Linked DNA regions of Antarctobacter heliothermus. The protein of the gene in region 1 interacts with the protein of each later gene in a pairwise test. Links are inferred from orthologs where the notes say so. Each region holds a gene or a part of one and is shown on either strand. Other genes may lie near its edges.

What was found.
Region 2: the proteins of ANTHELSMS3_RS18555 (region 1) and rlmB interact in binary tests that used the Escherichia coli proteins (3 or more experiments, as listed by UniProt). The link is inferred for Antarctobacter heliothermus from one-to-one orthologs.

The regions. Positions count from the first base shown.
Region 1 is NZ_CP022540.1:3,922,335-3,925,478, reverse strand. Bases 1-2,827 are described here. They hold ANTHELSMS3_RS18555 (NAD(P)H-hydrate dehydratase), read left to right. Parts: upstream 1-529; coding sequence 530-2,125; downstream 2,126-2,827. Other genes in these bases: ANTHELSMS3_RS18550 (Hint domain-containing protein), read right to left, coding at 2,133-2,630; ANTHELSMS3_RS18560 (P-II family nitrogen regulator), read right to left, coding at 23-361. UniProt on the Escherichia coli protein: Bifunctional enzyme that catalyzes the epimerization of the S- and R-forms of NAD(P)HX and the dehydration of the S-form of NAD(P)HX at the expense of ADP, which is converted to AMP.
Region 2 is NZ_CP022540.1:4,521,635-4,524,686, forward strand. What follows is about bases 114-2,848. They hold rlmB (23S rRNA (guanosine(2251)-2'-O)-methyltransferase RlmB), read right to left. Parts: upstream 2,002-2,848; coding sequence 1,225-2,001; downstream 114-1,224. Other genes in these bases: ribB (3,4-dihydroxy-2-butanone-4-phosphate synthase), read right to left, coding at 114-712; ANTHELSMS3_RS26115 (hypothetical protein), read right to left, coding at 898-1,098; ANTHELSMS3_RS21460 (metal ABC transporter permease), read right to left, coding at 2,347-2,848. Outside these bases: more of ribB, read right to left, coding at 1-113; more of ANTHELSMS3_RS21460, read right to left, coding at 2,849-3,052. UniProt on the Escherichia coli protein: Specifically methylates the ribose of guanosine 2251 in 23S rRNA.

The DNA.
Region 1 (3,144 bases):
TGTGCCGTGCGCAAAATGCGGATTACAGAGCGTCCGAGCCGGTTTCCCCGGTGCGAATGCGGATGGCCTGTTCGACATTGCTGACAAAGATCTTGCCGTCGCCGATCTTGTCGGTCTTGGCGGCTTCGACAATGGCCTCGATGGCGCCATCGACCTGATCGTCATCCAGAACGATCTCGATCTTCACCTTGGGCAGAAAGTCGACGACGTATTCCGCACCGCGGTAGAGTTCGGTGTGGCCCTTCTGACGGCCAAAACCCTTTACCTCGACAACCGAAAGGCCCTGAATGCCTGCTTCTTGCAGGGCTTCTTTAACTTCATCCAGCTTGAATGGCTTGATGATTGCTTCGATCTTTTTCATAGACCCCGCCTCTCCCTTGCGCTCCTTGTGGAATTGGCAGATCACTTCTCTTTCGCGGTCACAATCCGATAGACTGTTCCGCAGCGAGTTGCGCATCGCGATTGATGGACTCTGCCCAAGTTTTAAGCAAAACGCACATAAATCATGCGAAACTGAATCGCGGGAAAAATGACGGAACTTTTGACATCTGAGCTGATGCGTGCGGTTGAACTGGTGGCCATTCAGAGTGGTCAAGTGACCGGGCTGGAACTGATGGAGCGCGCGGGACAGGGCGTGGTCGACGCGGTTCTGGAGGAATGGCCAGATCTGGGGCAGGGCGAACACCGCGCTGTCGTGCTTTGTGGGCCGGGCAACAACGGCGGCGACGGATTTGTCGTGGCCCGCCTGTTAAAAGAGCGCGGTTGGCAGGTTGAGGTGTTCCTTTACGGTAACCCGGACAAACTGCCGCCCGATGCCAAGACCAATTTCGAACGCTGGGGCGCTGCGGTGCGTCCACTGGACGCCTATGCCCTTGGCGAAAGCTGGGGCTGCGACCTGCTGGTGGATGCGCTGTTCGGCATCGGGCTGACACGAGGCCTGCAGCCCTTGGGCGAATTGTTCTGGAACATGGAGGACATGGTCGATTGCCATCCCGTCGAAGTGGGGCATCCCCGCGGTCGACCCGCTATCGTGGCCATCGACGTCCCCAGTGGCATTTGTGCCGATTCGGGGCGCTCCTTTCCCCACGCAGAAGAACACAGGCGGTTCGCGGCCAGCGCGCACCTGACAGTAACGTTTCACACCGCCAAACCCGGACACTATCTGGACGAGGGGCCATCGGCCTGCGGGAAACTGGTGGTCAAAGACATCGGTCTCGTGACGCCGAAAGACAATGATTGGCGCGCCCAGCGGCAAGAGACGTGCACGCTGTTCGGACCTGTCGATCCTTCATTGTTGCGAAAAGATGTGAAGCATCACAAATACGGCCACGGTCACGCGCTGATAATGTCGGGGCCGCCGGGTAAAGGCGGAGCAGCCCGGCTGGCCGCGCGTGCTGCTCTGCGGGTCGGCGCGGGTCTGGTCACGGTGGGATGCCCTATGCGCGCTGTGTCGGAGCATGCGGTACATCTGAACGCGATTATGGTGCAAGGGCTGGACGGCACCCATGGGCTGGCGGAACTGCTTGAGGACAGCCGCTTCTCTGCGCTGTGTTTGGGGCCGGGGATGGGATTGGGCCCATCAACCGGCGAGTTGGTGAAAACCGCCCTCGCATCGGGGCGGGGCATCGTGCTGGACGCAGACGCGCTGTCGCGCTTTCAGCGCACGCCGCAGGCGTTGTTTGATCTGTTGCATGAGAGTTGTGTTCTGACACCGCATGGCGGCGAATTCGCGCGACTTTTCCCGGATCTGTCAGAAAGGCTGACCACAGCGCCCGACATCGGCCCCGCCTATTCCAAAGTCGATGCCACCCGCGAGGCCGCGGCGCGGGCCGGGTGCGTGGTGGTCTTCAAAGGGGCGGATACGGTGATCGCCGCGCCGGATGGTCGGTGCAGTATCAGCGCGGCTGTCTATGAAAGAGCCGCCCCTTGGTTGGCCACCGCCGGGTCTGGCGACGTTCTGGCGGGGATCATCTGTGGCCTGATGGCGCGCGGGCTGCCGGCGATGAATGCGGCAGAAACAGGGACATGGCTGCACGTCGAGGCGGCGCGAGCGTTTGGACCGGGCCTGATTGCCGAAGACCTGCCAGAGACGCTGCCAAGGGTGTTTCGCGATCTGGGACTGTGACCCTGCCTTAGGTCAGGACTTGCCGTTGTGCGGATGAGGCCAGTTCAAGCCCGTCTGCATAGACGATATGGGGCGTGTCAAAAACCAGTTCGTATAACTGCAGGTCTACCTTTCCCGCGTCGCGGATGAATGTGCCATCGACCAGCCTGGACAGGGGGGCAAGCGCCTGGCGCGCCCCGAATAGCGCACTCGCCCGCCAATCCCGCAACAGGATTTCCTGCACAGCAGGCAACGTGACCTCATGGTCGGGACGCATATGGCCCAATGTGCCCGGCGCGATGGTAACGGCGGCCAGCCGTCGCCGATGCGTGTATAGAGCCTGCAATCGCGCGGTGCCGCTGTCGCGGGTGATCACGCGGTCGCCGGGCGTCAGATATTCCACCGGCAACGCGCCATCAAGGGTCAGTACAAACGTGCCATAGGTGAGCGCGTTGAACGGGGTGTCCTGAGCGACGTGTCGGGCCGTGGGAATCCCACTGCCACGCTGGACCTTGTTCGGGGCCATCGTTTCCTGTCCTGTATCTGCTGCCTAGTCGTTCTTTTTTTTCACAAGATACGGCAAGAATTGGTTTATGTCCCATGGTTTTCTTTTGAAGCTTCGAAGAAATTTCTGCTCGCCTCGGCCGGGTCCCTTTGGTATAGGCGCGGCGATGCGGGTGTGGCGGAATTGGTAGACGCACCAGATTTAGGTTCTGGCGCCTATGGCGTGGGGGTTCGAGTCCCTTCACCCGCACCACTTTAGATTTCATCCCTCCAAGGTGCCGTAACACCTTGAAAGGATGAGTGGTTTCTGCGGTTCGAACACCGTTTTTTCGGCTAACGGGCAAAGGTTGCGAAAATACCAGTCGCAGCACAGTACGGCGCACTTCCAGGTCGCCTTTTTCCCATACGTGATAAGGGTTTGCGAGGAAGCGCATCGAAAGTTCGAACATTTCATCAAATGGATGTGCGGGACTCGCGATTTCGGCCATGGCGTCCCGCAAAATCGCCTTTTCCTGCTCAAGCTCCGAGATGCGACG
Region 2 (3,052 bases), 600 kb from region 1 along the record:
GCCACTCACCGCCGAACTCCGACGTGATGGTCTCTTCGGTGCGGATCTTGACCAGATTGTCGTTGCGCCGCCGGTACGAAATCAGGTCAGAAATTGTGCCGATCTTCAGCCCGTGACGCTGTGCAAAGGCCACCATTTCCGGCAACCGCGCCATGGTGCCGTCCTCGTTCATGATCTCGCAGATCACACCCGCCGCGTTCAGCCCAGCCAACCGCGCCACATCGACCGCCGCCTCTGTATGGCCGGCACGCACCAGCACGCCGCCCTTGCGGGCGCGCAGCGGGAACACATGGCCCGGTGTGGCAATATCCGCCGCCCCCTTGGAGGCATCGATGGCCACCGCGATGGTCCGCGCCCGGTCAGCGGCGGAAATGCCCGTCGTCACCCCCTCACGCGCCTCGATCGAGGTGGTAAAGGCCGTTTCGTGCCGGGACGAGTTGTTGGTCGACATCAGCGGCAGACCCAGTTCCTCGATTCGGTCCGAGGTCATCGCAAGGCAGATCAACCCGCGCCCGTACAGCGCCATGAAGTTGACCGCATCCGGCGTCGCCCATTGGGCGGGGATCACCAGATCGCCTTCGTTTTCACGGTCTTCGTGATCGACCAGAATGAACATGCGCCCGTTGCGCGCGTCCTCAATGATCTCTTCGACAGAAGAAATCGCATCGGACCAGACCTGTTCAACCGGTCCCGGAGTTTCAAAATCGGGCATGGGGCCTCTCTTTTGCCAGTCAGGTGCGGGATACTTGAGCGTTCCGCCAAAGACCAGAGGCAAGCGTACCCTACGCTGCACGGCGACCATGCAAAAAAACACAGGCGGTCGCATCCATGTTCTGCCCTTCGCCGTCCAGGACAGCCCACTCAGCGGCCCTTGGCGGATTTCAGGCGAACAGGATCTCAGTCAAAAATATCGTCCAGCAGATCGAACGCCTCATCGAAAAAGCGGTGCGCCAGACCCTTGCTCTTTTTCTTGCGCGGCTTCTGCCCGACCTTGCGGTCCGCTGTTTGGGCCGGTCTGGCTTTCTTGCGCGTGGCCTTGGTGTCCGCCTTAAAATCCGGGCGACCGGGGCGGGCCGCCTCGGCCTTCAGGTGTTTCATGTTGTGCAGTGGCGCCCCACAGGATGCACAGGACAATTCATGCCGGACGTCGCCGCGCAGAACGAGCGCGGCACGCGTGCCGCAATAACAACAAGTCGCAATCTTGGTCGTGGCCATAGGGCCGATCTAGGCACGCGCCGCGTAAAGCGCAACCGCCGCCGCGTTCGACACATTCAGCGACCCAAAAGCTCCGGCGAAATCGATCCGGACCAACGCGTCCACCGTTTCCTTGGTCTTGGGTCGCAGTCCCGGCCCCTCGGCCCCGAAAACCAGCGCCAGAGGGGCGTCGCGCCGTCCCTCAAGCGCTGCTTCGATGGTTTGCTCTGCCTCACCGTCAAGGCCCAGAACAAGATACCCCATGTCGCGCAGCGTCTGGATCGTCTCAGCCAGATTGCGCTCTCGCAGGTAGGGCTGGCGCTCCAACGCCCCGCTGGCGGTCTTGGCCAGTGCACCGGTTTCGGGGGCCGCGTGGTGGCGCGTACCGATCACCGCTTGCGCGCCGAACACCTCCGCCGAGCGCAGAATCGCGCCCACATTGTGTGGGTCCGTCACCCGGTCCAGCAGGACCAGCCGCAAGGCCCCCTGCCCGGCAAAGGCCACGTCTTCGAGCCGCCCCCAATCCAGCGGCTTAACCTCCAGCGCGGCCCCTTGGTGGACCGAATTGGGGTCCAGCGGCGCATCAAACCGGCGCGGATCCTGAATTTCGGGGGTCATGCCAGAGACCGCAACCGCCTCTGTCAGCTTTTCCGCCGCATTGGGCGTCAGGATCAGCCGCAGCCTGTCCCGGCGCGGATTCATCAGCGCGTCGCGGACCGCGTGCAGCCCGAACAGCCAGACGGTCTCATTGGCCGAGGCCTTGCGCGCCTGTTCCTTTTCGACCACCCATTTCGGTTTCTTTGCCATCGCCGATGCCCCTGCTTTCTGAGGACACAGGGTTTGCACCCTGCGCCGTGCTTTGCCAAGGGAATTTCCTGTTGACGCGGTTTTTGGGCGCATGTAGTCAGCCCCTCACACCGGGTACGCCCGGTGTCCGGTGGGCGACAGGCCGCAAGGTGTGGCAGGGGACTGTAACTCCCTCGAGGCGACTCACGCCTGGTTCGATTCCAGGGTCGCCCACCATTTCATATCTTCGACAATACGCGTTTCTGTGGATCAGGCTTTGGCCCGATCTGCCGATTCAGACCGGGCCGATTGGTTGGGCCGATTGACTGGCCCCTCAATCAGAATCACATACCTTGTTTTGCGGGATCATCCCCGAAGAGCGCGCGCCAGCGCGGCCACCGCAAACAGCACCGCCGCCGCGCAGACAACACTTGGCCCCGCCGGGGTGTCAAAGGTCCACGCCGCCCACAGCCCGCCCAGCGCCGACACAACACCTACCGCCGCCGTGCCCGCCAGCATGCCTTCGGGTGTTGTCGACAGGGGCCGCGCTGCTGCCGCCGGGATGATCAGCAATGCGCCGATCAACAGCGCACCGACCACCTTCAGCGCCACGGCTACCACCAGCGCCAGCGCCAGCATCAGCACCACACGCTCACGCTCTGGATTCAGGCCAGAGGCGGCAGCCAGATCGGGCGACACGGTCGCGGTCAACAGCGCCTGCCACCGCCAGCCGATCAATGCCGCAACCAGCGCCCCGCCGCCCCAGATCACCGCCAGATCGCTGCGGCTGACCGCAAGAATATCGCCGAACAGATAGGCCTCCAGGTTCAGGCGCGGACCGGGCAGCAGGCTGGCCGCGACAAGGCCCATCGCAAGTGCCGCATGGGCCACAACCCCCAGAACCATATCCGCGCCATAGCCTCGCCCCGACAACTGCGCGACGCCAAAAGCGACCAGCAGGGACACAATCAGCGTTCCGGCAAAGATCGGCACCGACAAGGCCAGCGCCAAGGCAACCCCAAGGATCGCTGCGTGTGAGGTCGCGTCGCCGAAATAGGCCATCCGCCGCCAG